One region of the Paenibacillus sp. OT2-17 genome, then DNA from elsewhere that is predicted to be linked to it. Evidence: predicted binding sites of a transcription regulator. Region 1 holds the regulator's gene; the other holds the start of a gene.

The links. The regulator CtsR, encoded in region 1, represses protease genes until heat stress. The targets are predictions, from matches to a motif close to ATGGTCAATAAAGGTCAAACA.
Region 2: clpP (ATP-dependent Clp endopeptidase proteolytic subunit ClpP) is a predicted target of CtsR. The motif match lies at 12,594-12,614, and genes of this name have one in related genera.

Annotation. Positions count from the first base shown of each region.
Region 1 covers NZ_WUDQ01000308.1:46-3,925, forward strand. The annotation lists rRNA gene rrf (5S ribosomal RNA) at 1-80, shown strand, start outside; gene GRP75_RS20080 (GNAT family N-acetyltransferase) at 245-1,432, shown strand; gene GRP75_RS20085 (CtsR family transcriptional regulator) at 1,974-2,438, shown strand; gene mcsA (protein-arginine kinase activator protein McsA) at 2,508-3,032, shown strand; gene mcsB (protein-arginine kinase McsB) at 3,061-3,880, shown strand, end outside.
Region 2 covers NZ_WUDQ01000004.1:82,001-109,583, forward strand. The annotation lists RNA gene ssrA (transfer-messenger RNA) at 262-626, opposite strand; gene smpB (SsrA-binding protein SmpB) at 875-1,354, opposite strand; gene rnr (ribonuclease R) at 1,634-4,258, opposite strand; gene secG (preprotein translocase subunit SecG) at 4,447-4,680, opposite strand; gene eno (phosphopyruvate hydratase) at 5,020-6,306, opposite strand; gene gpmI (2,3-bisphosphoglycerate-independent phosphoglycerate mutase) at 6,370-7,914, opposite strand; gene tpiA (triose-phosphate isomerase) at 7,916-8,668, opposite strand; gene GRP75_RS02705 (phosphoglycerate kinase) at 8,728-9,909, opposite strand; gene gap (type I glyceraldehyde-3-phosphate dehydrogenase) at 10,030-11,040, opposite strand; gene GRP75_RS02715 (sugar-binding transcriptional regulator) at 11,135-12,172, opposite strand; tRNA gene GRP75_RS02720 (tRNA-Arg) at 12,442-12,516, shown strand; gene clpP (ATP-dependent Clp endopeptidase proteolytic subunit ClpP) at 12,727-13,323, shown strand; gene GRP75_RS02730 (PdaC/SigV domain-containing protein) at 13,450-14,559, opposite strand; gene GRP75_RS02735 (SIMPL domain-containing protein) at 14,799-15,560, opposite strand; gene GRP75_RS02740 (HPr family phosphocarrier protein) at 15,833-16,102, opposite strand; gene whiA (DNA-binding protein WhiA) at 16,239-17,183, opposite strand; gene GRP75_RS02750 (gluconeogenesis factor YvcK family protein) at 17,189-18,175, opposite strand; gene rapZ (RNase adapter RapZ) at 18,188-19,087, opposite strand; gene GRP75_RS02760 (ROK family glucokinase) at 19,154-20,104, opposite strand; gene trxB (thioredoxin-disulfide reductase) at 20,511-21,464, opposite strand; gene GRP75_RS02770 (tetratricopeptide repeat protein) at 21,504-23,273, opposite strand; gene hisJ (histidinol-phosphatase HisJ) at 23,511-24,335, opposite strand; gene hisIE (bifunctional phosphoribosyl-AMP cyclohydrolase/phosphoribosyl-ATP diphosphatase HisIE) at 24,372-25,103, opposite strand; gene hisF (imidazole glycerol phosphate synthase subunit HisF) at 25,100-25,858, opposite strand; gene hisA (1-(5-phosphoribosyl)-5-[(5-phosphoribosylamino)methylideneamino]imidazole-4-carboxamide isomerase) at 25,870-26,601, opposite strand; gene hisH (imidazole glycerol phosphate synthase subunit HisH) at 26,697-27,326, opposite strand; gene hisB (imidazoleglycerol-phosphate dehydratase HisB) at 27,330-27,583, opposite strand, start outside.

The DNA of each region.
Region 1 (3,880 bases):
TCCCGAACACGACCGTTAAGCCCTCCAGCGCCGATGGTACTTGGACCGCAGGGTCCTGGGAGAGTAGGACGTCGCCAAGCAAAGATGAAAAGGATGATAATCTCATTGAGATTATCATCCTTTTTTTATGTGTTTTTAGATGGCCACCTGCTTCTAAGGTTGACAGAGGGAAGAGGCTTTGCCACACTCTAAGTGTATAATCTTTTTTATGGATGCCCAAGTATACGAGCGAGGTGACGAAGTTATGGAGATCAGACAATTACAACGTGAGGAATTTGAAGCGGCTATTGAATTATCTCAATATGCTTTTCAGTTTACAATGTCCCCGGAGGATCTGGAAAAATCCAAGAAGAAATTCAAACCAGAGCAAACATGGGGAATATTCGACGGACATGACTTGAATGCTAAACTGACTTTGTTACCGCTACAGGTATACATAAACAGTCAGGTTTTTGATATGGGGGGCATTGCTGGTGTGGCAACTTGGCCAGAAAAGCGTCGCGGAGGCATGGTGTCACGTTTGTTGACGCATGCGCTTGAAGAAATGAAGTCTGCGGGACAAAGCCTTTCTTTTCTGCATCCATTCTCCTTTGCCTTCTATCGTAAATTTGGATGGGAAACGTATATTGAATACAAAAAGTACGTCATTCCCATTGAAAAATTCCCTACAAAACTTAAAACAGAAGGTACAGTCAAACGCGATGTCAAAGATATTTCAGAACTGGACCAAGTGTATCAAGCGTATGCATCTCGTTATAATGGCACGCTGGTACGAGATAAGGAATGGTGGCAAGAGCGGATTTTAAATGAGAACTATCGAACTGCGGTATATTACTCTGAAACAGGCGATCCTCAGGGATATGCACTATACAAAATTGAAGATAAACAGTTGAATTGTGATGAGTTGGTATATGAAAATGAGACGGCTCGTCGGGCTTTATGGACTTATTTTGCAAATCATGACTCAATGATAGCCCAAGGTAAATTTAATTACGTTCCAGCAGATGACAATCTGCCATTTTTACTCGATGATCCACGAATTCAACAGGAAACTGTGCCTTATTTTATGGGTCGTATTGTGGATGCAGCTGCTTTTATAGAAAGATACCCTTTTGAACAGATTGGAGAAGAAACAAGTTTAACCTTAAATCTGACTGATCGGTATGCTCCATGGAATGATGGATTATGGAGATTAACGATTACTACGGAGGGGCAAGGACATCTGGAGAGAGTGGATATAAGCAATTTATCTGAAAACGCCATAGTAGCTGACTTGAAACTTGGGATTCAGTCACTGACGACTCTGATGCTTGGCTACCAGCAGGCTGATGATCTGTATAAATGGGGGCGTATTGAAGGCAGCAGTGAGTCTGTGTCTGCCCTTAAACGTGTAATACCGGTAAAACAAACGTTCTTATTGGATTTTTTCTGATAAAGGCCCATTTAGTTCTTCTTAGGCTCCATCTTTCAGGGAACATAACTTGTGTGGTTATCATAATTTTCAAAACTCTTTCTGTAATGGGAAGAGTTTTTTTTATGGTATTGTATAAAACATAATTAGATTGCGAAAAATGGTATTGACCCCTTGGCAAAAATGAATAATGTGCTATAATATGAATATAGTCAAAGAAAGTCAAAGTCAATCAAACCTCGTGTGATTCTATAGAAGTACTATGCTGATGGATTGGCTGTATAAGGTAATTTTGATAGCAAAGAAGTAAATGAGGATCGAAATGATTTGCGTATAGTTAGGAGCTGACTCTTATGAACATAAGAGAAGTGTATGATTAATCGCAAATAAAGGCCACACTAGAGACAAAACGGTACAATTCCAATGGATGTAGATCAGGCAATAGCCTGAATACAGCTTAGATTCGTGACTTTACCGTTTGGTTAAGTTCAATATACGGCGGACTCTGTGGAGCGTGAAATGTACTTGAATACTTGCGTTTCCGTTAGTGGAGGATGATGAAATGCGCAATGTTTCCGATATTATTGAACAATATTTGAAGAGTATATTGCTGGAAAGTCCCCAAGGTTTAGTGGAGATTCAGCGCAACGATCTGGCTGACCGCTTTTCCTGCGTGCCGTCGCAAATTAATTATGTAATTAGCACCCGGTTTACGCTGGAAAAAGGCTATGTGGTGGAAAGTAAACGCGGTGGCGGGGGCTACATTCGTATTCAGCGAATTCAGCTGCCTGCACAGCATGCCATCCATACACATCTTCATCAGAGCATCGGGGAGGAAATAAGCCAATCGGCAGCAGAAGGTCTAATTTATCAGTTAGAGGAAGCCCATTTTTTAAGCAAAAGGGAAGCTAATTTAATGAAGGCTGCTTTATCAAGGGATACATTATTACTGAAGCTTCCCTATCGTGATCAACTGCGAGCAAGATTGCTTAAGGCTATGCTGATTTCGTTGCTGGCGACCAAATAGTGTGTGGAAAGAGACTAACGTTTGGATGTAGGGATTGGTATAAATCCTGACATTGAAGGAGGTGCTTTTATGCTGTGCCAAGAATGTAATATGCGGCCGGCAACTTTGCATTTCACCAAAATTGTGAATGGCGAAAAGACAGAGTTTCATATTTGTGAGACATGTGCCAAGGAAAAAGGGGAGATGATCCCTGGAACACCTAACGGCTTTTCGATTCATAGCTTGTTGTCGGGGATGCTGGATTTTGACTCCAGTACAAAGAGCCAGTCTCCAGGCAACAGTGGCCCGCAGAACCTGCAATGCAAGGATTGTGGCATGACCTATGCACAGTTTAGTAAGCTGGGACGTTTCGGATGCCCATCGTGCTATCAATATTTTGATAGTCGTCTGGACCCTCTGTTCAAGCGTGTGCATGGCAGTACGAATCATGTTGGTAAAGTTCCGGTTCGCACTGGAGGCCGACTGAAGGTTAAACGGCAAATTGACGATTTGAAAAAAGAGATGCAACAGCATATTGTACAGGAAGAATTTGAATCAGCTGCTGAGCTTAGGGATCAAATCAGAGAGCTTGAAAAAGAAATGACTGAAGAGTAAAGTTTGTGAAGAGTAGGAGGGATGCGTAATGCCCAATATTCGATTTACGGAGAAGCCGCTAAGTGACTGGATGCGTGGTGATGCTGCGGATTCGGAGATTGTCATTAGCAGCCGGGTGAGAATTGCGCGTAACTTGCAGCATCTGCCTTTTCCCATGCTTGCTACCAATCAGCAGTCGGAAGAAGCACTTCAACGCTTGACGGATATCCTTCAGTATGATGATTTAGGCGGTTTTGGTACTTTTCATACGTTGAAAATATCCGAGTTGGATGAGATCGACAAGCAGGTGCTGGTTGAGAAGCATTTGATTAGTCCAAATTTGGCGAACGAATCTCGTAACGGTGCTGTTTTAATTAGCGATGATGAATCGGTTAGTGTTATGATAAACGAAGAGGATCATCTGCGTATCCAGTGCTTATATCCGGGATGTCAGGTTAGGGAAGCTTGGGAACGCGCTATGATTATTGATGATGCATTTGAAGCGCATGTTGATTATGCATTTGATGATCGGAGAGGTTTTCTGACCAGTTGTCCGACGAATGTTGGCACAGGTATGAGAGCTTCGGTGATGATGCATTTGCCTGCATTAGTTATGACTCATCAAATCAATCGTATATTGTCTGCTGTTTCACAGGTAGGTCTTACAGTTCGTGGCATTTACGGTGAAGGCAGCGAAGCGGTCGGAAATTTGTTTCAGGTATCTAATCAGATTACACTGGGACAAACCGAAGCGGAGATTATTGAGAATCTACATGGCGTGGTGCTACAAATTATTGAGCACGAGCGTTCTGCCAGAGAAAGGCTAATGAATGAATCTATGCTGCGAATTACAGATCGGGTGATGCGTT
Region 2 (27,583 bases), on a different contig from region 1:
ATACCTCCCTATTCAAAATTTTCTGGTTATTTATCTTTAATTTATTTATCTTGATATAAAGATATAATATTTTTTTATCCGTGTCAATACTTTTTCGAAAAGAAAATCAATGCTTGGGTTGCTTACGGAGAAAAAGCAGCAGGAACACTTAGAGATACCTTTAAGCTACAAGTTGTGTAAAACCTCTTCAACTCAATTACTAGAGCCATAATAAAAAGCCACCAACCAGAATCACTGGCTGATGGCTTTCTTGTCTTACTTAAATGGAGGCGAGGGGAGTCGAACCCCTGTCCGAAGATAACGACACATAAGCTTCTACGGGTGTAGTGACAGTTTTGATGTCACCCTAGAAACTCCCTGTCACCGGATTCCCTTCGGGTCAGCCTGATTATCTTCTTCAGCTCACCGCAGGCGGAGATGAGACAGCGTATTCCACTATTTGTTAGCCCCTATCCCAGTCACATGGACGATGCTGGGTAGAAGCACGCACACAGTTTCTTAGGCTGCGAAAGCGTAGTTGTTTTGTTGTTTGCCGTTTAATAGGCTTTAGCGTTGATGAAGCGGACGCGTCCCCACTACCCGCTACCCATGCTCGAACTATCCCCGTCGAATCCATAAACGCCCCCTTATTATAAAAGGGCTCCACGGATAAATCCGGAAATACCGGAGCATAAGCATGCATAATATCAAAAGCTGAATTCTAAGATTCAACACTCGAACAAAGTTAAAAGCTTTAAAACTGACTACTTCGTTAGTATAGCATATTACAGGTCATTACGAAACGAAATGAAGCCATTTAAGCCTTATAAAATAGCACCATTACAGGAACAAGTAACTTCTCCACGTAATTTGTACCATACAATAATACAGCAACTTATCTCGCAATTTTCTGTTTCTCACGCAAAGCGCGCTGGATATCACGCTGTGCATCACGTTTAGCGGCAGCATCACGTTTATCATACTGTTTTTTACCTCTACCCAGTCCGAGCAAAAGCTTGGCATAACCATTGCGAACATAAATCTTTAACGGAACAATCGTGTAGCCTTCCTGTTTGGACAATCCGATAAGTTTGCGAATCTGCTCTTTATGCAACAGCAGCTTACGCGTACGGGTCGGATCAGTAGGATTATTACGATTGCCTTGCTCAAAGGGACTGATATGCATATTGTGAATATGAATTTCGCCGTTACGGATCGTAGCAAATGCGTCACTTATATTAGAGCGACCATTCCGTAGAGACTTAATTTCTGTTCCCGTTAGCACCATGCCCGCCTCGTAAGTGTCCTCAATAAAATAGTCATGGGAAGCTTTTTTGTTCTGGGCGAGCACTTTCCCGTCTGCCTTCTTACCCATGAATACCACTCCTTATGAATAACGTAATTCACTCTTGAAATCCAGGCATCAAAATCCGGCTACAAAGAGCCACCTAGAAATATATTGTAACAAATTTCAGATGGTAAAAGCAAGAAAGGTCAAGCCTTCTACATTTCTAACTGCACTTATATCACACTTAAAACCAAGCGGCTTCCATCCAATACAGCAGACAGAAACCGCACGTATACCTATGCTTCAAATCAGCTTCATACACTGCAATGAAAGCTCCAGCCTTCAAAGTAAGTAAGCTCTAGCTACCTACTTCTTCTTTTTCCGCACAAAGCCCGCGGTGCTATTGCCGCCACTTCCGCCCTTATTCTTCCGCTTGCGACGTGCTGCGCCTTCACCGTTTGGTCTGGCATCACTACCTGGTGTAGCTGCTCCGCCGATGAAAATACCGCTGGCAGACGTCTTCTTCCGTCGCTTGCTTGCCCCGGATGCTGGCGAGTTATACCCGCCCTTGCCACTGCCAAAGCCGAAGCTGCTAGCTGAGCCGGCTCCAGCTCCGTTTCCACCGCCGCGCCCTGAACGACCTGCGGTGCTAATACCTCCGCCACCTACGCCTGAACCGGCTTCTTTAGGCTTCCCGGCAGCATCACGACCGCCTTTACGCTCCCTGCCAGCCTTGTCTTTACCACCCTTACGTTCGCGCCCTTCATGGGGTTTGCCTTTACCTCGGCCCTCACCGCCACGCGCAAAACCTCCGCCCTGTCCTGAACCGCCCGTCCGTTCACGGCGTTGCCGTTGCTTCATATCGACAAGTTCAAAGTCAATTGTGTAATCTTCCATGTTCACACGCGCGACGCGAACCTTAACCTCATCCCCAATGCGGAACACCTTGGAGGTGCGTTCGCCAATCAACGCCATATGCTGCTCGTCAAAGTGATAATAGTCGTCCGTAAGCGCACTCAGACGCGTCAGACCCTCCACTGTATTGTCCAACTCAATGAACATCCCAAAGCTGGTTACACTGCTGATGATCCCCTCGAATTCCTCGCCGACCTTGTCCAGCATGTATTCAGCCTTTTTCATCTGCTCTGTATCACGTTCTGCATCCACAGCCACACGTTCACGCTCAGAAGATTGCTGCGCAATATCAGGCATACGTGCAGTCAAATATTCCTGACGCTCGGCTGTTAAAGCCCCGCCATTCTCCAATACCTCACGAATGACACGGTGAATCACCAAGTCAGGGTAACGACGAATCGGCGATGTAAAATGAGAGTAATACTCTGCTGCTAGCCCAAAATGTCCTGTCGTTTCCGCATCATACTTTGCCTGCTTCATCGAACGCAGCATCATCGTGCTAAGCACGGTTTGCTCCTTCGTACCCTGAATATCTTCCAGCAACGTTTGCAGTGCACGGGGATGAATGGAATTTCCTCTACCTTTGATCTGATGCCCAAAATTAGCCGCGAAAGCCATAAAGTTTTGCAGCTTCTCTGGATCTGGGTCCTCATGAATCCGGTACAAGAAAGGTACTTTGAGCCAATGGAAATGTTCGGCTACCGTTTCATTGGCCGCCAACATAAACTCTTCAATAATTTGTTCAGCTATCGTACGCTCTCTCTTCACAATATCTACAGCTTTTCCTTCATTATCCACAATCACTTTAGCTTCATCAAAATCAAAATCAACCGCACCTCGGCGCATTCGATTAGCACGCAGCTTCAATGCCAATTCCTTCATCGTGCCGAATACATCAACGAGATCCTTGTACCGTTCCATCAGTTCAGCATCTTCCTCTTCGAGGATTTTGCGAACGTTAGTGTACGTCATCCGTTCCTTCGTTTTAATCACACTGGTGAAAATATCATGCTTTACAACCTTCATATGCTCATTGAATTCCATCTCACAGGATAAAGTCAGTCGATCCACCTGTGGATTCAAAGAACATATTCCGTTCGAAAGTCGATGTGGAAGCATAGGAATGACACGGTCAACCAAATACACGCTACAACCGCGGTTATATGCCTCCTGATCCAGCTTAGAGTTCTCACGCACATAATACCCTACGTCGGCAATATGAACGCCCAGACGGTAGTTCCCGTTCGGCAAGCGCTCTACATTTACAGCATCATCCAGGTCTTTAGCATCCTCACCATCAATGGTAACAATGATCTTATCACGCAAATCGCGCCGTCCCTGACGTACAATCTCTTCTTCCGTAATCGCGTCGGGAGCATTCTCCGCTTCCTCTGTAACTTCATCTGGAAAAGCTTCCGGAAGCTGATGCTTGCGAATAACTGACAAAATGTCGACGCCCGGATCATCCTTATGACCCAAAACTTCCAACACTTCGCCTTCCGCCGCTGCTCGTCCTTCTGGATAGCTCACAATACGCACAACGACCTTTTGACCGTTTACGGCTCCATTGAAGCTTGTTTTTGGAATGAAAATATCCCGGTTAATACGCTTATCATCCGGCAGAACGAAACCATATGCTTCGTGGCTCTGAAACACGCCTACTACTTGAAGCACTGCACGCTTCACGATCCGTACAACTTCACCTTCTAATCGACCGCCCACAGGTCCCTTCGAGGACACTCTTACCAGTACCGTATCTCCATTCATCGCACTTTTTAAGTCGTTCGCATGAATATATACATCCGGGTGCTCCCGGTCCTCTGGAATCAGAAAGGCAAATCCCTTGGCATGAGCCTGCAAACGCCCACGCTGCAAATCCATCCGTTCCGGCACGCCATAACGGTTTGTGCTGGTCAGCAGGATTTTCCCCTCTTCCTCCAAGGAATTCAAGAGCTTAAGAAATTCACGGAAATCCTCCGCATCCTTAATATCAAAGTGCTGCTCCAGCTCCTGGTAAGTCATGGGTTTGTATGCAGTCTCGCGCATAAAATCGAGTAGTTGTTGCTCTGTTATCATAATATTGTCCACCTCGGGTGACCTTTAATTTTCAGTAATAAATCCGCATGTCCTTGTTCCTGATACAAGGCTCTTAATATACTCATACCCTAGTATACACGAATTTAATCGACGGCATCCCTGCCTGTCCAAAATCTAAAAAAAGCCCCCGTTTCCCGCGAAACGAAGGCTTAAGGTACATATTTATCTTATTTTGCAAAAAATGCAACTAAAACAGAAACGATCATAAAACCCGCACCCAAAACAGCAGTTGCACGTTGTAAAATCAAATCCATACCGCGAGCTTTTGTTTTGCCGAACAGATGCTCAGCACCGCCAGAGATGGCACCGGACAAACCTGCGCTTTTCCCCTTTTGCAGTAAAACAACCGCAATAACAGCAATCGAGAACACAACGAGCAGCACTTTCAAAAAGATTTCCATGAAAAATCCCACCTCCTGAGCTTATACATCTGTTTTGCAAAACAACACAGCCTCTTTTATGAAAACATGTACATATCATGTTATAAATAGCCGGAAATTAACGCAAAACACTATTTTTATTCTACCACAGCTTCCAGTAGATAACAACAGTTATACAAGTCACTCAGCCATTAAGCCTTTGCAAAGTTATGTATTCTCATACACATCCATAATAACAAAAAAACAGACCTGCCCGCGGTGGCGAGTAGGTCTGTTTTTTAATGCGTAAAAGCTTTGAGCGTTCAGACTTCGTGATCATGAACCATGAGTCAGAGGCGCCATCAGCATTTTTGCGCAATATTATTTTTTCAGGTTGTAGAAAGATTTCAGGCCGTGGTATTGAGCCAGCTCACCCAGTTGATCCTCAATGCGGAGCAATTGGTTGTACTTCGCAATACGGTCAGTACGGGAAGGAGCACCTGTTTTAATTTGGCCAGCATTTGTTGCAACAGCGATATCAGCGATTGTGCTGTCTTCGGATTCACCGGAACGGTGAGAAATAACAGCTGTGTATCCTGCGCGTTTAGCCAATTCGATAGCATCGAAAGTTTCAGTCAGCGTACCGATTTGGTTTACTTTGATCAGGATGGAGTTACCGATGTTTTCATCGATACCTTTAGCCAGACGCTCTGTGTTTGTTACGAACAGGTCGTCACCAACCAATTGGATTTTGTTGCCCAATTTTTCAGTGAGCAATTTCCAACCTTCCCAGTCATCTTCGGAGCAACCATCTTCAATAGTGATGATTGGGTATTTATCAACCCAAGAAGCAAGCAGGTCAACGAACTCAGCAGAAGTGAAGGATTTGCCTTCGCCTTCCAAAGTGTATTTTCCATCTTTGAAGAACTCAGTGGAGGCAACGTCCATACCGAGGAATACGTCAACACCTGGTTTGTAACCAGCTTTTTCGATCGCTTCGATAATAGTGGACAGAGCTTCTTCGTTAGATTTGAAGTTAGGAGCAAAACCACCTTCATCACCAACAGCTGTGTTCAAACCTTTGGAGTTCAGTACGGATTTCAGGTTGTGGAAGATTTCTGCGCCTACACGCAGAGCTTCTTTGAATGTAGGAGCGCCTACAGGCAGAACCATGAACTCTTGTACGTCAACGTTATTGTCGGCATGAGCGCCACCGTTAACGATGTTCATCATTGGCACTGGCAATTGTTTAGCATTGAATCCGCCCAGGTAAGTGTACAGTGGCAAGCCCAGAGCTTCAGCAGCAGCGCGAGCTACAGCCATGGATACAGCCAGAATTGCGTTTGCACCCAATTTACCTTTGTTATGTGTACCATCCAATTTGATCATCAGCGTGTCGATTTCTACTTGGTTCACAGCATCCAAGCCGATTACTTCAGGAGCAATAATTTCGTTCACGTTTTTAACAGCTTGCAGAACGCCTTTACCCAGGTAACGGGATTTATCGTTATCACGAAGCTCTACAGCTTCGTGAGCGCCTGTGGAGGCACCGGAAGGAACGATAGCACTACCGATAGCACCGGATTCCAGATATACTTCAACTTCAACCGTTGGGTTACCACGGGAGTCGAGGACTTCGCGAGCGTACACGTCAGAAATAATAGTCATTTGTACTTAATCTCCTTTGTGAATCATGATTTATTGGTCAAGCCTATACTTATTAAATCAAGCTTACTTGCGGGATGCAATCATAGATTTTCCTGTCATTTCCGCAGGTTGCGGAAGTTGCATCAAATCCAGAAGCGTTGGAGCTACGTCAGCCAGTATTCCATGCTCACGCAAAACGATATTTTCGTCAGTCAAAATGAACGGAACCGGATTAGTTGTGTGAGCTGTGAACGGACGTCCCTGCTCATCAATTTCCATATCCGCGTTACCATGGTCAGCAATGATAATAACCACGCCGCCTTTGGCTTTAACCGCATCTACAACACGTCCAACACATTCATCCGTCGTCTCTACCGCCTTAATTGTTGGCTCCAGCATACCGGAGTGTCCAACCATATCCGGATTGGCAAAGTTCAGGATAATCGCATCATGCTTGTCGGCTTCGATTTCCTTAACAGCAGCATCCGCTACTTCATACGCACTCATTTCTGGCTGCAAGTCATATGTAGCCACTTTAGGCGAGTTGATCAAAATACGAGTTTCGCCAGGAAGCTCCACATCACGTCCGCCACTGAAAAAGAAAGTAACGTGCGGATATTTTTCAGTCTCAGCAATACGCAATTGCTTTTTGTTGTTTTGAACCAACACTTCACCAAACGTGTTATCCAGGTTTTTCGGTTCATAAGCTACAAAGCCTTCAACCGTTTCGCTGAACAACGTCAGGCAAACAAAGTGCAAATCTTTAGGCAATTTCGGGCCACGGTCAAAACCACGGAAGTCCGCGTTTGTAAATACCTGAGACAGTTGAATCGCACGGTCAGGACGGAAATTGAGGAAGATAACAGAGTCATTGCTTTCGACCAGCCCTACAGGACTTCCGTCAGCCTTCACAATAACCGTTGGCTCCACAAATTCGTCGAACACTGATTTTTCATACGATTCTTTCAATGCTTCCATTGGATCTGTGTATTGAGGGCCTTCTCCGTATACGATTGCACGGTAAGATTTCTCCACACGTTCCCAACGTTTGTCGCGGTCCATAGCATAATAGCGTCCTTGTACAGTCGCAATTTTGCCTACGCCCACTTCTTGAATTTTGGCGATCAGTTGCTGCATGAAGCCTACGCCGCTGTCAGGCATAACGTCGCGTCCATCCATGAAAGCATGAATGTACACTTCAGTTAAGCCTTCTTTTTTCGCCAAGTCCAGCATAGCGAACAGATGGCTGATATGGCTATGCACGCCGCCGTCAGACAACAGTCCGTACAGGTGAAGTTTCGTGTTGTTCTTCTTAGCATGTTGCACTGCTTTAACCAGTGTTTCATTGTCGTAGAACTCGCCGTCACGAATGGACTTCGAAATACGAGTCAAGTCTTGATATACAATTCGGCCTGCGCCGATGTTCAAGTGACCTACTTCGGAGTTACCCATTTGTCCTTCAGGCAGACCCACTGCTTCGCCAGAAGCCGTCAGCGTTGTATGAGGATACTGTTGTAAATACCGGTCGTAATTCGGTTTGTTGGCCTGCGCAACCGCATTACCTTCTACGGTGTCACGCAATCCGAACCCGTCCATAATAATTAAAGCTACCGGTTTTGGTGCTGTCATCTTACTTCGCCCCCTCAACAAGCGCGATGTACGACGCCGGTTGAAGACTGGCACCGCCCACAAGCGCGCCGTCGATATCGCTTTGACCCAGGTACTCAGTAACATTTTCAGGTTTTACACTGCCACCATACTGAATACGTACAGCATTTGCTGTATTTTCATCATACAGCTCTTTAATCAGACTACGGATATAGGAAATCACTTCATTCGCATCCTGCGAAGTGGAGGATTTGCCTGTTCCGATGGCCCAGATTGGCTCATAAGCAACAACTACTTGTGCAGCCTGATCCTTAGCCAAACCAGCAAAAGCTGCTACAGTTTGCACTTTTACAACCTCTTTAGTTTGTCCAGCTTCACGATCTTCCAGCTTTTCGCCTACACATACGATTGGAGTCAGGTCATGACGGAATGCCGCATGAACCTTTTTGTTCACCGTTTCGTCTGTTTCATTAAAATATTCACGACGCTCGGAGTGTCCGATCACAACGTAGTCTACGCCCAGATCTTTCAGCATTCCACCGCTAATTTCACCTGTAAATGCACCATCTTCTGCAAAATGCAGGTTTTGTGCGCCAATTTTAATAGACGTGCCTTTTACTGCTTCAACCAGAGCAGGAAGATTCGTAAATGGTGCGCAAATCACGCTTTCCACTCCTGCAACCTCTGCTTTGCCTTTGATCTCTTCGATGAAAGTTTTAGCTTCTGGTACGGTTTTAAACATCTTCCAGTTACCCGCGATAATCGGTGTTCTCAATGGTTTCAACTCCTAACTATTAGGTGCCCTAAAGCTTTATTCACGCATAGTGCGTTTGATTATTTATCGTTCAGTGCAACAACACCCGGAAGTGCTTTGCCTTCCATAAATTCCAGAGATGCGCCGCCGCCAGTGGAGATATGATCCATTTTGTCAGCCAAGTGGAATTTTTCAGCCGCAGCCGCTGAATCACCGCCACCAATGATGGTGTATGCTTCAGTTGTTGCGCAAGCTTCCGCTACTTCACGAGTACCACCAGCGAAAGGTTCGATTTCAAATACACCCATTGGTCCATTCCAAACAACCAATTTGGAGTTTTTGATAACATCTGCATAGATTTTACGTGTTTTCGGTCCGATGTCCACGCCTTCCCAATCTGAAGGAATGCCGTCGATATCCACAATGTTTGTGTTCGCCGTAGCGCTGAAATCGTCAGATACCACAATATCAACCGGAAGGTAGAAGTTTTTGCCGAGCTTCTTCGCTTTTTCGATAAATCCAAGAGCTACGTCCAATTTGGATTCATCCAGTAGGGATTGACCCACTTCATGACCTTGAGCTTTGAAGAATGTATAAGCCAAACCGCCACCAATGATTACGTTATCTGCAATATTCAGCAGGTTGTCGATCACGTCGATTTTGTCTTTTACCTTGGAACCGCCGATAATGGCTGTAAAAGGACGATCTGGGTTTGAAAGAGCTTTACCGATTACAGACAATTCTTTCTCCATCAGCAGGCCGGAAACAGCCGGAAGAAGATGCGCGATACCTTCTGTGGAAGCATGAGCACGGTGTGCTGCACCAAATGCGTCATTCACGAAAACGTCTGCCAATTCAGCAAATTGCTTCGCCAATTCAGGATCATTCTTTTCTTCTCCTGCATAGAAACGTACATTTTCAAGCAACAGCACGTCGCCGTTTTGCAGTTCAGCCACTTTCGCTTTAACAGCTTCGCCTACCGATTCGTCCACTTTAACTACTGGTTTTTTCAGCAGCTCAGACAAACGTACGCCAACAGGAGTCAGACGCATGGATTCAACAACCTGACCTTTTGGACGTCCAAAGTGACTCGCCAAAATAACTTTTGCACCTTTTTCAATCAGGTAGTTAATGGTTGGCAAGGTTTCACGAATACGCTTGTCATCCGTAATTTTACCGTCCTCAACCGGAACGTTAAAATCTACACGAACAAACACCCGTTTTCCATTCAGTTCTATATCACGTACGCTCTTTTTGTTCATCTCCATATTCCTCCGCACCCTTATAATTTTACGAATCAGGAATTCAAGGCACATTTGATATATAAAGAGCGGAAACAATAACCTGTTTCCGCTCTATGATGTTGCTCAATAAGACTGTTCTTATTTAGCCAGTTTTGCGAAGTATTCCAACGTGCGGATCAATTGTGCAGTGTAAGACATTTCATTGTCATACCAAGCTACAGTTTTCACCAGTTGTTTGTCGCCAACAGTCAGAACTTTAGTTTGAGTTGCATCAAACAAAGAACCGAAAGTAAGACCTTTGATGTCGGAAGAAACGATTTGATCTTCAGTGTATCCATAAGTTTCAGGATCGGATGCTTCTTTCATCGCAGCGTTGATTTCTTCAGCAGTTACGTTTTTCTCCAGAACTGTTACCAGCTCAGTCAGGGAACCTGTAGGTACTGGAACACGTTGAGCCGCGCCATCCAATTTACCTTTCAACTCAGGGATAACCAAACCGATTGCTTTAGCAGCACCAGTTGTGTTAGGGATGATGTTTTCAGCTGCTGCACGAGCACGACGGAAGTCACCTTTAGCATGTGGAGCATCCAAAGTGTTTTGGTCGCCAGTGTAAGCATGAATTGTAGTCATCAAACCTTCAACGATACCAAATTTATCTTGCAGTGTTTTAGCCATAGGAGCCAGGCAGTTTGTTGTGCAAGAAGCACCGGAGATTACAGTTTCAGTTCCGTCCAGAATTTCATGGTTTACGTTGTAAACGACAGTTTTCATGTCGCCAGTAGCTGGAGCGGAGATAACAACTTTTTTAGCGCCGCCTTTCAAATGTTTCTCAGCAGCTTCTTTAGTTGTGAAGAAACCTGTACATTCCAGAACGATGTCTACACCCAGGTCTCCCCAAGGCAGTTCTTCAGGGTTGCGGTTAGCCAAAACTTTAACTTCTTTACCGTTTACTTTGAAGAAGCCGTCATGTACTTCTACTTGTCCTTGGAAATTACCTTGTGTTGTATCATATTTCAACAAATGTGCCAACATTTTGGAATCTGTCAAGTCATTGATTGCTACTACTTCAATACCTTCCACATTTTGAATCCGGCGGAAAGCAAGGCGTCCAATACGTCCGAAACCGTTAATACCAACTTTAACTGTCATGAGTGAGTTCCTCCCAAAGTTCGTTTAGTTTAGTTTTATATATTCAAGACAGACCCGAAAGCCCGTCAAGACAACATTATTCATAAATCCTATATTAATCATTTAAATAACGACTTACAATCTCAACAGCAGCGCCTTCGTCGGTGACTAGAATGTCCTCTTGCCCGAAACGCAGTACCGCATGAATAGCGGCCGCCTTGTTTTTGCCTCCAGCTACACCTAGAACCGTATCGGTACGCCTAATGTCTTCCAATCGGAGTCCAAGCGTCAGCATTCTGTGAACAACGACGCCATCTTCGTTAAAGTAATAACCAAACGATTCGGCTACCGCTCCTTCACTGCTGATCTGGGCAAAGGTTTCGGGATCAAGTTTACGTCTATGTGCCATCGCTATGGCGTTGCCTATCCCGTGAATGATGATACGACTCTCGCGAATCAGGTTCAATATATCCTGAATGTTCGTATCTTCAAGCAAGGAGTTGTAAGCATGATTGCTGAGCAAATCCGGTACATGGAGCAGACGGTATTGAGCGCCTACCTTGCGAGCCATTGTGGAAGCAATTGTGTTGGCCTGCATTTCCATGCTTTCTCCCAAACCCCCGCGTGCCGGTACAAACCACCCACCCTTAAGTGGGCCATTAGAAGGTAGTGCCAGTTGTTCCGCCACGTCGGCAATTGTCGTGCCACCTGTTACAGCGACCACATCCTCGTCGTCCATAACACTCAGCAACGCTTTTGCTCCAGCGCGCCCCAGCTCCTGCTTTGTTAACGGAGAAGCATCCGAATCCCCTGGAACGACAACCACCTTCCTCAAACCATAGGCTTGACGAATCTGGTCCTCCAATTGGGACAGGCCGAACAAGTTGTTCGCAATCGGCTCCAGCTGTTCCAGCAGATCCAGTCCTGCTTTGCTCACCTTCATGCCTACACTCTCAATCTCAATTAGCCCCTGAGCTTTAAGAAGATCGGTTTCGGCGCGCAACACGCGCTCAGTCATGTTCAGTGAAGCTGCCAGTGTTCTGCGTCCAACAACATCGGACAGCATAATCTGATGCAGGATCGTGTACCTTTTTTTCAAAACATCCATGAGGTCGGGCAGAAGCTGCTTCTGTATTTCTAATATCTTTCGCATGCTTTCCACTCCCGCACACTTCTAAGTTCTGTCTCTAATGCTCTATCTCTAACTGGTCTCAAAACGTCCCGGGATAACTTTTTAAGTCCCACGTATATCTTAACCAATATTTGCTCCATATGCAAGTCTATCTGAACCTATATTTCTCAACCATTTATCTGAATATGCGCATTTAATAAAAGCTTGCAATTCACTGCTGTATATCATATAATCATCTTTGTTTCCAATTAGCTGTTTAATTAGTTAGTTGTTTGCATTGAATCAACTATGCGCCCGTGGTCCAACGGATATGACGTAGGCCTCCGGAGCCTGAGATCGAGGTTCGATTCCTCGCGGGCGCGCCATTTTAAATGAACGCTTAGATGCTTCTATATAATGTTTTAACCCATAAGAGCGCTGAGGGCTCTTTTTTTTAATCATTAGTTTGACTTTCTTTGACTTTTTGTTTGAAATTGTTTATCATGTGGTTATTACGGTAACAGTTTATAAATAAGGGACGTGTAATCGGCATGTCCACCAAATCCACTAACGATATTTAAGGGAGGTTTTTTGACGTGAGCTATGTTCCTATGGTAGTAGAACAAAGTAACCGCGGCGAACGCGCCTATGACATTTATTCCAGACTGTTAAAGGATCGCATTATTTTGTTAGGCTCGGACGTCAATGACGTTGTAGCCAACTCTATAATTGCGCAAATGCTGTTTTTGGCTGCCGAAGATCCTGAAAAAGATATTCACTTGTATATTAACAGCCCTGGCGGTTCCATTACAGCTGGTATGGCCATTTTCGATACGATGCAATACATTAAACCTGACGTATCTACGATTTGCGTAGGTATGGCGGCTTCCATGGGCGCGTTTTTGCTGAATGCAGGCGCCAAAGGTAAACGTTTCGCTTTGCCAAACAGTGAAATTATGATTCACCAACCACTGGGTGGTGCACAAGGTCAGGCAACGGATATCGAAATCCGCGCACGCCGCATTCTGAAAATGCGTGATAAACTGAACCGCATTCTCGCAGATCGCACAGGCCAACCACTGGAGCGCATTGAAAAAGATACAGACCGTGACTACTTCATGTCTGCTGATGATGCCAAGGAATACGGTATTATTGATAAAGTGCTAACTAGCTCCTCTCCAGAAGGTGTATAAGAGAAGAAATTCACCTCTTTCGATAACTGGTAAATGAAAAAGCTGCTCCGGACTTTCTTATCCGGTAGGCAGCTTTTTTGCATTATTGTTTTTTAGGTTATAGACAATTGGACTTATTTATTTCTACTATTCATTCTGTCCCGCAAAAGGCTTTTCGCCTTGAGGCAGCAATTGACCGAACGAGTAGGTAAACTCCGGAATTCCATACGCGTATGGCGCATAATCATACAAATCAAACACGATTGTTACTCCACTGTTCGTCACATAAAAATTCTGATCTGCCGCCAGCTCTTTAAATTTGCCGAATCCTTCGCCAGCCTGAAGTGCATCGATTTTTTTCTTCAAATCAGCATTGAGGAACTTTTTGTAGTTCGGATTTGCCTTCAATACGTCAGACAATTGCTGCAGTTTACCATCAGCGAGCGAAAACGTATATCCTTTACGTGCCGTCATGCCATGTGCGCCACCCGTATACGAGTAGTCCTGCATAATCACACTCAGAATACCATCTTTGTTATAGGCAATCGCAAAATCATTTCCAAACTCATACGGTCTTTCTGTTGTAGCCTCTCCCTCAGCCATCATCTTTTTGCCTGCTGCCAATATACCTTCTGCATGCTTTTTAAGCACATTGTTAATGGCCTGTTGAGCCTCAGAATTCAGCTGGCTACCGCTGATTTGCGGGTACTTAATCTTGTAGGACACCTTCGCACTACTCGAAGCTGGAAGTGTTTGAGACGCAATTGTAATCGGATTTAGCTGGCTTTTACTCAGCGTTACTGTTTTCTGAGCTGCATTCCATTGAGCATCTATGCCCAGATAGTCTTTCAGCAAACTCATAGGAATGTATAGCTTCCCAGCGATCTGTTTGGCATCCATACTACGTGTATTGATTCCATTGACGTTGACGTAGGCATCCGAGGAAGAAGCCATAATGTAAAGTTTATTGTACCCGCTACCTACGGTATATGTCGCTGTTTTCGCATCATAGCTTACTGGAATCCCCAAGCTGTCGCGCAGTGCGGCCACCGGAATCATTGTACTCCCGTTCACTTGGACACCTTTAGCGGGCAACGTTTTACCATTCCATTGGATGGTGATTCCTGGTTGCTGTGTTGTCGCTTGCTGCTGTTTCGTCGATGCTGCCTGGATATAGGAAACGGGAACAGCTGTGACTCCTGCGAAAATCCCTGCCGCCAGCAGTGCTGAACCCCATTTTATTGCATGCTTACTCATATTAAATATTCCTCCTGTTAATGATCTGTATTGTCTATGTGTGATAACTACTTTTAATATTATATCTATACCCTATTGTATGTAGTTTACAATCTGTACACTCTCCGATTTCAATATGTACACCTAATAACCCTTAGCTATGACAGACTCATTACAAAAAGGTTTCGGTATACAAAAAAAGCCAGCAAGCCAGCCTGCACATGATGCAGGCCGCTTGTGGCTTCGTTTGATGATCTATATTAGTTCATTTCGTATTGAGCCGACACCTGAACTTTCACTGTTACTTGCCCCGATTGTATCTCTGTCCCGCCACCTGCTACGTCCAAGAGCGATTTTGACATGGCATTTTCACGTTGTGTAAAGATTTGTGCTTCTCCGCCATCTACCGTCACACTCACAAGGACACCTAACCCTCGTTTGGCTGCCTTAGCTACAGCACTGGCTTTAGATTGTGCGCTTCCCAATGCCTTAGTAATGGCTTCTTCTTCATAAGTCGAAGGATCTTCCACGGAAAAACGTACATTATCTACGTTATTGGCTCCGGACTTGGTCGCCTCATCCAACAACTGACCGATTTTATCCAAATCGCGGTATTTGACGGAAAGTGTATGGTTGGCAGTGTAGCCTTTGAGCTTCTGCCCTTCTTTTTCGTTATAGGTGTAGTTAGGCTGTACATAAAACTGGCTGGTCTGAATGTCATCTGCGCTAATGCTCCACTTTTCTTTCAGCAGTTGTGTAACCTTGTTCAATTTTGTAGCATTGGCTTTTTGAGCAGCGGCTGCCGTATTCCCTTCCGATTGTACACCGATAGAGAGATAAGCAATATCGGGCTTCGCCAATACTTCCCCGCTTCCAGTCACATTAATTACACCGTTTACCGTCGAAGCTGTTGACGCAGCATAAGCACGATCTGCCCCCGTCCATAATCCGCCTGCTACTCCCCCTGCCATTAATGCTCCTGCGAGAACTGCCGTGGCTACTGTTTTTGTCCAAAGTCTCATTGAATTCAACCTCTTTCTTGAAAATGTTTGTACCTTCCAGACGGAGAAGACGGAAAAAGGTTGCAGCCAAGCGTACAAATTTCCGAAACAGAGCATGACCACGGGGATCTTAATTATTTATAGTTTGAACTTAATACAGTCTCTATATTCAACAAATCCATCCATAAAACAGTTAACGGAAGAGTTTTCGAAGACTTTTTTCTGGATACAAAAAAAGCCCCAAAGGGGCTTTTCACTAAGAGCATACACCATATCACAAAGCAAATCTTTGTTTATTGATTTTCCAGCTCTACCTTACTAACCAGACTTACTAAAGCGTTTACAGCCTGTTCGGCGTCCGCACCTTCAGCACTAATATTGATTTCAGTACCTGTACTGATGGCAAGACTCATAATACCCATGATGCTCTTGGCATTAACCTTTTTGTCTTCCTTTTCCACAAAAATCTCAGATGAATATTTATTCGCTTCCTGTACGAACAACGCAGCAGGTCTGGCGTGCAGTCCTGTTTTCAAGCGTACGACTACCGGATGTTTTGACATGTCAGCTTACCCCCTCATCAAATAAATCTGGACACTACTTACTCCATTTTATTTATCACATTATAACATTAACCCGGGACAGACACTAGAAAAAAAACTAAAAAAACCGGGGCTGAAAGCCCCACGGACATTCTTTTTACGGAATCAGGCCATTTTCGCCCCTGATTTTGTCAGCCATCTCATCAATTTTGCGAAGCCGATGATTTACACCCGATTTACTCACGACCCCTTTGAGCATTTCCCCGACTTCTTTTAAATTCAAATCGGGATGAGCGAGACGAATTTCTGCCACTTCACGCAGTTTATCCGGCAAGGTCTCCAAACCAACTTCCCTCTCCAGCAACTTAATATTCTCAATTTGCCGGACAGCAGCTCCGATCGTCTTGTTCAAATTAGCCGTTTCACAATTGACAATGCGATTTACGGAATTGCGCATATCGCGCATAATGCGTACATCTTCAAATTTGAACAAGGCTTGATGCGCCCCAATGATGCTAAGCAGCTCAATGATCTTCTCGCCTTCCTTGATGTAGAGAATAAAACCTTTTTTTCGCTCAATACAGCGAGCATTTAGGTGAAACTCATTCGCAAGATCAACGAGTGCCTGACAATGCTCCTCATACATCGAAGAAATTTCAAGGTGGTAAGACGATCCTTCAGGATTGTTGACAGAGCCACCTGCCATAAAGGCGCCCCGCAAATAAGCCCTCTTACAACAGTTTTTCCGAACGATATCCCGATTAATCCCGTCAGTGAACAAGAAACCTTCTGAGACGATATAAAGATCCTTTAACAGCTGTTGCACACCATTGGGAATACGGACAATGTACACATTATTTTTTTTCAAGCGCATTTTTTTCCGTACAAGCAGTTCGATATGAAGTTGAAAATGCTTCTTGATCAAGGAGTAAATCCGCCTTGCAATCGCGGCATTTTCTGTGGACACGTCCAATATCACCCTTTTATTCGACAGTTGTACGGATCCGAGCATACGTATGAGCGCAGATAGTTCCGCTTTCTCACAACAGGACTGGCTTTCAATCATCGTAAGCTCTTTTTTCGTTTGTGCCGCAAAGGACAAGGGACTCACCTCCTTCTTAATATCCAGTTTTGTACCAATTGGTAAATATGCTGGCTTAATTTGTCGGCATCATGCCGTAGATACGTACGGAACAAAACTAAAGTATCTGCCACCACTTTATATCCCCGATCGGTCAGCTCGCCCATGTCTACTTGAACTGGCTTAGCGCCCTGCTCGGCATACATTTCCTGTACTTGGGGTGGAATTTCTCCGTTATTTACAATGACATAGTCGAAGAGATGATGCCCTACATGCTCAAAAATAGCTTGCAGGTGATCTCCTACCGTATAGCCATCGGTTTCTCCAGGCTGGGTCATAACGTTACAGACAAATATTTTGATAGCGTCTGATTTTACTACAGCTTCAGCGAGTTTAGGTACAAGCAAATTCGGTAATATGCTGGTATATAGACTGCCGGGGCCAATCAAAATCGCATCAGCCTCATTAATGGCCTCTACAGCCTCAGGCAACGGCTCCACGTGAGTCGGTTCAAGAAAGACGCGTTTGATTCGTCCGCCCGCTTCCGGGATCTTGGACTCTCCCGTAATCACCGTGCCATCCTCCATTTCGGCACTTAGCACAACGCCTTCCTCAGCTGCCGGCAGCACGCGTCCCCGGACAGCAAATACACGGCTAAGCTCACGCACCGCCGTTACAAAATCTCCCGATATATCGGTCATCGCTGCTAAAATCAGATTACCCAGGCTGTGGCCTGACAATCCTGATCCCGCACCGAAACGGTATTTCAGCATATCTGACATCACTGGTTCCACGTCAGCCAAGGCAGTCAGCACATTGCGAATATCCCCTGGAGGGGGCATCTGCAGCTCACTGCGCAAAATCCCGGAGCTTCCGCCATCGTCAGCGACTGTAACAATAGCCGTAATATCTAGCGGCTTTTGCTTTAAGCCCCGCAGCATGACGGACAAGCCGGTTCCGCCGCCCATAACAACAATACGTGGGCGCTCCCGTTGTGATCCGGTCTCTTTCATGATTTCACCTCATTAATGCCGGTCCCGATCAGCATCCCGATGCGAAACAGAAACAGATTCTGTCTCGCTGGCACCCAGCATTTTTCCTAAATACTCCGATATTGCAACAGAACGATGCTTACCGCCAGTACAGCCAATGCCGATAATGACCTGGCTTTTGCCTTCTTTGCGATATTGCGGAATCAAAAAGTGTAACATATCCAGCAACTTGGTCAAGAATGCCTGAGTCTCGGGCCATTTCATGACATAATCATATACATCGCTATCCTGTCCCGTGTGGGGACGTAGTTGGTCCACATAGTGGGGATTAGGCAGGAAGCGCACATCGAATATAAGATCGGCATCAATGGGAATACCATACTTGAAGCCAAAAGAAGTAATGTTCACGGAAAGCATACTGCTCTCCAGATGAGAAAATCGTGAAATAATCCTCGCCTTTAAGGTTGCAGGCTTCATCACACTTGTATCAATAACCTGTGTAGCCGAGCTTTTTAATTCTTCCAACATCTTGCGCTCCAACCGAATCCCATCCAAAGGCATGCCGTCTGGAGCCAGCGGATGACGTCTACGGCTTTCCTTATACCGCTGTACGAGAACGCCATCATTCGCATTTAAGAATAAAATTTCACAATGAATCGTAAAATGATCTTTAATATAATTCAACGATTCAGACAAGGCGGTGAAAAATTCTCGTCCGCGTAAATCAATTACGAGTGCCACCTTGCCTATTTTACCGTTAGACTGCTCAATCAACTCGGCAAATTTGGGAATCAGTACAGGAGGCAAATTATCAACGCAGAAGAAGCCCAAGTCTTCCAGGCTCTGAACCGCAATGGTCTTCCCTGCGCCTGACATCCCCGTAATAATAATGAGCGTTGCCCACGGCGCAGCATTTTTTAGGTTATCTGTCATATGGACTTCCCTCTCCTTTTGCTTCTTCGCTCTATGCCAGTACCCGTATTATCAATAACCTGTGGATCAGGAGCGTAGCAGCAACCCTGCAGCCCCTACGATACCTGCGTCATTGCCTAACACCGCTGGTACGATATATACACCCTTTTGAAGCGGTTCAGGTGCCAGCTTGGCGTATACGCGACGCATCTCTTCAAATAAAAAGTCGCCTGCTTTAGAAACACCGCCGCCTATAATAAACAACTCTGGATTAAGCACAGCGGCAACCGCTGCCATGGATTTCCCCAAATAGAAAGCAGCACGGTTCACGATACGAAGCGCGACTTCATCTCCAGCTTTAGCAGCATCAAATACTTCCTTGGCAGCAATTTGATCTTCCAGCGCCAGAGAGGTCCGGTCGCCACGTTCCACAGCGTCCTTGGCCATACGAATGATGCCTGTTGCGGAAGATACAGTTTCCAAGCAACCCATTTTGCCGCATCCACACTGAATAGCCTCCAGATCAGGTACGACACTGATATGGCCAATTTCTCCGGCCATGCCCGAAGAACCTTGGTATATTTTACCGTTTATAATAATGCCGCCACCTACTCCTGTTCCCAGGGTATAGCATACGCAGTTTTCTATGCCTTTGCCTGCACCAGCCCAAGCCTCACCCAGCGCAGCAACATTCGCATCGTTGTCTATTTTCACAGGCTTGCCAATCCGGTTCTCTAGGAGCGCACGGATCGGTACGTCACGAAAGCCAATATTAGGAGCGAGGACAATAATACCATCACGAACATTCGTAAAACCTGCAACGCCTGCACCGACACCCTTTAGTTGATCCCACTCATAAGGAGATTGCTCAACAATATGCCGCACATATTTTTCGATATTACCGATGACAACGTCTACACCTTTATCGGTTTCGGTTGGTCCCTCATATGTGTGCAAAAGCTGTCCGTTTTCATTACAAATGCCGACTTTAATCGCGGTACCGCCCAAATCGACACCTACATAGATACTTTCAGACATGTTCCAAGCCACCTTTATGTTTACTTAAAAACCTGGTATGAAATATATGCTTACAATTCCTACTTCATAATAGTAATCCTACGTTCCAACTATAATTGAAGCCCCCGTTACGGTCAAGGACACTTCCTTGTTGAAAAGTGTACGATTAGCGGAATTTTTAACCTCATGCACCCATAAGAAAAACGTCTATTGACGTACTTTCAAGGAAGCCAGACCACGCTTAACGGAAATTTTTCTTGCGATTATAGATTGTTCAGCTCCGCTGAAAACTTATAAATTCTATAATCATAAAAAGGAGAAAGCCTGTGCAAACGCAGCAGGCTTTCTCTTCCTGAACAAAAGATGCGGCATAACAGAGGTTTCCTTCGCTCTCCCGTTAGCCTTTTTGTGTACCATAGACACGCTTTTATTGATCCAGCGTTTCGCTCCAGTCGTGAACAGCACTGCCTTCGAGATACTTCTCGCAGTCCATAGCCGCCATACAGCCCGTTCCCGCAGCCGTAATAGCTTGACGGTAACGGTTATCCTGTACGTCCCCACAGGCAAAAACTCCGGGGATATTCGTTTCTGTTGTGCCTGGCTTCACTACAATATAGCCGTGTTCATCGGTATGGATTTGTCCGTTCAGGAAACCTGTGTTCGGTGTATGACCGATGGCTACGAATACGCCATCTACCTCAATCAGCTCATCCTGATTGGTCTCATTATTGTGTACCTTCAAACCCTTTAAGCCAGCTTCTCCCGTCACAACTTCCAGAGGAGTCCGGTTTAATGCCCAATGTACTTTTTCGTTCTCACGCGCACGATCTTGCATAATTTTGGATGCCCGCAACTCATCGCGACGATGGACCAAGGTTACACTGGAAGCAAAACGGGTCAAGAAGCTCGCTTCCTCCATGGCTGAATCGCCACCGCCAACCACGACAATCTTTTTCCCTCGGAAAAAGAATCCATCGCAAGTTGCGCACGTGCTGACTCCGCGACCTACATTGTCCTGCTCACCCGGAATGCCTAGATATTTGGCGGACGCACCTGTAGCAATAATGACCGACTCCGCCTCAATGATACCTTTACCCTCTACCTTCACTTTAAAAGGGCGTTTGCTGAAATCTACTTCCTCTACCCATCCGGAAGTAAATTCAGCGCCAAAACGTTCAGCCTGCTTGCGCATATTATCCATCAGTTCAGGCCCGAGGATACCTTGCTCAAAACCCGGGAAATTTTCAATTTCGGTCGTTGTAGTAAGCTGCCCACCGGGCTGCATCCCTTCAATGATCAGCGGATTCATGTTAGCGCGTGCCAAATAAATAGCCGCTGTGTAGCCTGCAGGACCTGTACCAATAATTATGGATTTATACATACGTTTGTTGCCTCCTTTAAGTGATGTTTGGAGCAGGTCTCAGACCTGCTTTTTAAACGTGGAGAGCGGCTGCTTCAGCTTCTGTTTGATACCACACACGCTGTCAATCTGGCGTGCATAGCGGCTTACGGTCGATACGGAAATACCATAACGATCGGCTACTTCCTGATAGGTGACTGAATGATGATGCATTTTGGCAGTCAAATATTCCAGCGCCGCTGCCCATCCCTCAGTATGCTGAACCATCGGAACTTCCGGGGCAAGCCGATCCAAATACTCCAGCCAAAGCGATCTCAAATCGTGCTGCATGGCCGGATCTGATGGCTTGCTCATGACGGTCAGTACCTTATCCAGCACTGCCTGCCATTGTGGATCGACCGGGGAAGCAGATACATCACCTTCAATTGTATGCGGATCGTTCTCAACCTCCAACTGATCAGAATGTTCCGTTTCCGGGTACATTTTCTGCTCACCCTGCTCCGCCAGCTCTTGCAATACTTGCAAGGCACGACGTTTCAGCTCATCCTCCTGGTCCGGGTCTTCTACGAAGGACTCCAGTGCCTGACGCACCTCATCATCACCGATCAGGCTTAACGCCTGAATGACCTGAAGCTGAGTCGCCCGGTCCCCGTGGCGCAAGGCCCAGAAGAAGGATGATCGGATTAGCGGGTCCTTCTTCATGCTGTCAGGCACCTGGTCAGCACCAAACTTCTCCCACATGCGGAATTGCTCCTCAAACGGGAGATGATAATGATAGCTGAGCACTTGCAGCGGTGTACCCTCCTGCTGGAGTTCCTCCAGTCGGGACAGGAAAAACCGCGGAACTTCCGAGGAAGCATCCTGCTTTTGCAAATGACTCCACAACCGCCGAGCTTCCGCATATCTTCCCGTATTGCTGGCAGCTACCGCCGTGTAATGGTACAAAGAAGCGTCCGCATTGTTCTCTCCATCGCCATGAAGCAACCTGCGGAAATGTCTGTAGGCCTCCTCGTGGCGTCCGAGAATCCCCATAGTGGTCGCCAGCTTGAATACCTGCTCCTCCTGAAACGGTATAGTAACCGCCAAAGTCTGCACCAGACGATCCAATTCCGGGCCGCCGCCCTCGTGCTGATAAAAGATCGCCAAGTTGCACAATGCGTGTAAATTACCCGGCTCATCTTCCAGCACTTGAATAATGGTAGCCTTAGCATTTTGGAACAATCCCATGTAGTAATACGCCAGCGCCAGATTATTCCGCGCAGCGAACATATCCGGTTGTTCCTCTGAAATTTGCTTGAGCAACTGGGCTGCCTGAGCAAATTTCCCCTCCTCCAGCAGGACACGAGCCTGATCATGCTCTACTACTCCCTGCCGGGCCTTAATGCGGTTCAGCTTCGTTGGACGGTCCAGCTCATAATAGAGCAGCTCCATCATTTCCTCCGCTTCATCAAGAAACTGGCCTTCTTCGTCCTCCTCCAGGTACGTGACCAATGCTTTCTCCGCTTCTTCAAACTGCTCCATATTAGCGTAATTATTCGCCATATAGAAATAACACTCTGTCATCGACGAGTCTACGTCACTTAGAACAGAGGACAGGATCTCATTCGAACCTGCATAATCCCCCATCTCTGATAATATACCCGCCATATTGCAATGATTCACCGGATTATCCGGTTCATATTCAACGGCTTTGCGAAAATATTTCAATGCCTTGTCATAATGATTGCGATCAAGCGAGCGCACAGCTTTCTCAAAAAAGAAAGATGCGTCGAAACGCAAAGCAATAATTTTAGGGCTAGGTTCCGATACTCGCAGATGTTTCCCTTTCATAAATAACCAAGGCACCTCCTTTAAAAGTAACTGGCATGTTCATACCCTTCAGTATACCACAACTTCAAAACGACTTGACAGTCGATCCTACCTCATTCCAAAAAACGGATACATGCTCGTATACCGATAGATATATATACAAGAATACGCTAAATAGCCGAGCGCTTTTTCCCTGTATAAATAGGGAGCGTTCGGCTAGCCACTGGATATGATACTTAGACCCAATAAACGTAATAATTAAAGCGTCAGCGGCACCAGCGAGCGCTCGCGATGCTGAAATACGGCAAGCTCGCGATAACCGACTTCATATAGAAGCGCGCGTGCCTTCTCCAAGTGCTCGGACAGCTTCGCCGGATCATGAGCATCCGATCCTACGGTCAGCGGGATGCCTAGCGAAAAAGCTTCTTCCAGCATGCGGCGGCTCGGGAACATCTCGGCACAGGGCTTCGAAAGCCCTGATGCATTCAGTTCCATCGCCCGACCGCTACGGGCAACGGCTGAGAGTGCGGAGCGCTCCAGTTCACGCAGCTCCTCCATTTCCTCCGGCTTCGGATGATAGCCGAAGCGCTTAATGACATCCAGATGACCCATGATGTCATACAAACCGGTAGCTGCCGCCTTAGAAACCGCATCATAATATGTGCGGTACACCTCAAGCACATTTTTGCCTTCCCAATGGTGTACCTGACGGAAGTCCGTGACATCCCATTCACCGAGAAAGTGGACGGAACCAATCACATAATCCCAGGGATACGCGGTGATGATGTCTCCGATTTCTCGTTCCCAGCCCTCGATGTAGTCGCCTTCCAAGCCAACACGAATATCAATTTGCCCTTTAAAACGTTCCTTCAGTTCCAAACATTCTTCCACGTATCGGGGAAGCTCCTCCATAGGCATCGCCATTTCCGGATAATAGTCAGCCGGTTTTACATGCAGTAGTGGCATGTGATCGGACAAGCCGAGCTGATCTAGCCCCAGCCGAATTCCCTGCTGCACATACTCTTCCAGACTCCCTATGGCATGCCCGCAGCGGGCGTGATGCGTATGATAGTCGATTTTCATGCGACCCTCCCCCTTTCAACACTACAACAAACCGTACTAATCACGACGAGGACGTTCATGACGGCGATTCAGCTCAGCCAGCACGTCATCGAGCGGTAGCTTGCGCTCCTGCAACAGCACCAGTAGGTGATAAATCAAATCGCTGACCTCCAGGCGCAGTTCGTCATTATCTTTATTTTTGGCGGCAATGATTGTCTCGGATGCTTCTTCGCCAACCTTTTTCAAGATTTTATCTACACCTTTATCAAAAAGATAAGTCGTATAGGCCCCTTCAGGACGTGTCTCTTCGCGCTCCTTAATAATCGCCTCCAGCTGGGCAAGCACCTCAAAGCGGTCTGCTGAAGCATTGGAAACATCATTTACCAGCGTGTGGTCTCCTGCATTTCCTGCAACAGGTGCTACAGCCGTTCCTGGCGCGGAAATATCACGAAAAAAGCAGCTCGTTGCTCCTGTATGACAGGCAGGACCACTCGGAATGACACGTACCAACAGGGCATCACCGTCACAATCCAGCTGGATGGAGGTGATTTTTTGCGTATTCCCCGAAGTAGCCCCCTTATGCCACAGTTCCTGTCTGGAACGAGACCAGAACCAGGTCTCTCCCGACTCCAAAGATAGTTTCAGCGACTCGCGGTTCATATAGGCCAGCGTCAGCACCTGAAGCGTAGCATCATCCTGCACAATCGCCGAGACAAGACCTGCTTCATTCCAGCGGACATTATCCAATATCTGCTCCAGAGATAGCTGTTGGTTCAATTCGTTGCTCATCGTATCTCCACTCCTCTGCGCTTCAAATCCCGTTTTAGCTCAGGGATTCCTATTTCTTTATAGTGAAAAATCGTTGCTGCTAATCCAGCATCCGCTTTGCCCGCCGTAAACACGTCATAGAAATGTTCCTGTTTGCCTGCACCACCAGAAGCGATAACTGGAATTCCGACGGTATCCGATACCGCAGAAGTCAGTGGCAGGTCAAAGCCGTCCTTGGTTCCGTCCGCATTCATGCTGGTCAGCAGAATCTCACCGGCTCCCAACTGCTCAGCTTCCTTGGCCCAGGCCAAGGCGCGGATACCAGATGGCGTGCGGCCTCCGTGCGTATACACTTCCCACTCGCCCCACGCCTTGTTGTACTTGGCATCAATGGCAACAACGATACATTGTGAGCCAAAGCTGCGCGCACCCTCCGCAATCAGCTGAGGGTTACGGACAGCTGCCGTATTTACGCCGATTTTATCAGCTCCGGCACGCAAAATGCGTTTCATATCATCAACATGAGATATCCCGCCACCTACGGTGAAAGGAATGGCAATTTCCCCAGCTGTCTGACGCACTACTTCTTCCATGGTGGCACGCCCTTCAACTGAAGCAGAAATATCCAGAAATACGATTTCGTCCGCCCCTTCTCGGTCATAAAGCGCCGCCAATTCCACCGGATCGCCTGCATCACGTAAGTTCACAAAATTAACGCCCTTAACTACCCTGCCATCCTTTACATCCAAGCAGGGAATAATACGTTTAGCCAGCATGCCTACTCCCCCTATGCCTTTGCTACAGCTTGTACGGCGACCTGTAAATCAATGCTGCCTGTATACAATGCCTTACCCACAATAGCACCGCCTACACCCTCTTTCGCATAGGTGCTCAGCGTGATTAGATCGTCCATCTTGCTGACACCACCGGAAGCGATCACGGTTCGTCCACTGCTTTTCGCAAGGGCTACGATAGCCTCAACATTCGGACCTTGCATCATTCCGTCGCGGGAAATGTCTGTGAAAATGAACGTTTCCGCTCCCTTGGAGGCCAACTCAGCAGCCAATTCGTCCGCTCGAACCTCCGAGGTTTTAAGCCATCCGCGCGTGGCCACATAGCCATTACGTGCATCCAGACCAATGGCGATCCGATCACCGTAGGTACCCAATACCGCTTCCGTAAAAGCACGATCCTCAATCGCTGCCGTACCCAAGATCACACGGCTCACGCCCAGCGACAACAGCCGCTCCACATGTTCTCGTGTACGCAAGCCGCCACCCACTTGTACAGGCACTTGCACCGCAGAAGCGATGCGCCCAATGAGCTCATCGTTCACCGGTTGACCTGCTTTAGCACCGTCCAAATCAACCAAGTGAATGTAGGAGCCGCCCAAACGCTCCCATTCTTGGGCAACCTCCACCGGGTTTTCGTTGTATATCGTCTCCTGGTTATAATCTCCTTGTACCAGTCGTACACATTTGCCATCGCGAATATCAATCGCTGGGTATATCGTGAACAAAGTATGACCCCCTTGTGAGCTATTCAACATCTATATGCCTTTACATCAATTAACGACCAAAGTTGGCGTACCTCCAACTGCAAACTCACGAATCGTTACGCTCGCTTTTCCGCTTCCGCTAGTTCCAAAAACTGACGAAGCAGTTGCATCCCCATTTCCCCGCTTTTCTCTGGGTGGAACTGCATGCCATATACATGGGCTCTGCCCACGATAGCCGTTACGGGCCCACCGTAGTCGGTCACCGCCAGCAGGTCACTTTCGACCTCCGGCTTCGCATGATAGGAATGCACAAAATACACATGTCCTTCCTCCAAGCCCTGTAACAACGGGTGATCCGGCTGAGTCATACGCAGACGATTCCAGCCCATATGCGGCACTTTAACCCCCAGATCCGGAGCAAACCGAATAACCTCGCCTGGTAAAATATTAAGTCCTTCGTGACTGCCGTATTCTTCACCACGAGTGAACAACAGTTGCATTCCTAGACAAACACCGAGCAGCGGTTGTCCAGCGCTTGCAACCTCCTGAATCACCCGATCCAATCCGCTGGAACGCAAATGCTCCATAGCGTCCCCGAATGCCCCTACACCCGGCAAAATCACACCGCTGGAGGAACGAATCACTTGGGCATCTCCCGTTACTACAGCCTCATAGCCAAGACGCTCAACCGCCTTGCTCACACTATGCAGATTGCCTCTGCCGTAATCCACAATGGCAATGGACATGGACTACAGCACTCCCTTCGTTGAAGGCACTCCCGTCACTCGCGGATCAATGGAGGTCGCTTCATCCAGTGCACGTCCCAGTGCTTTGAACACCGCCTCAATCATATGGTGGGTATTTTGCCCGTAGTGAACGATGACGTGTAGCGTCATGCGAGCCTCCAACGCAAATTTCCACAGAAATTCATGCACCAGCTCTGTCGAAAAGCTCCCTACCTGCTGTGATGGATACTCCGCACGATACTCAAAATGGGGTCGGT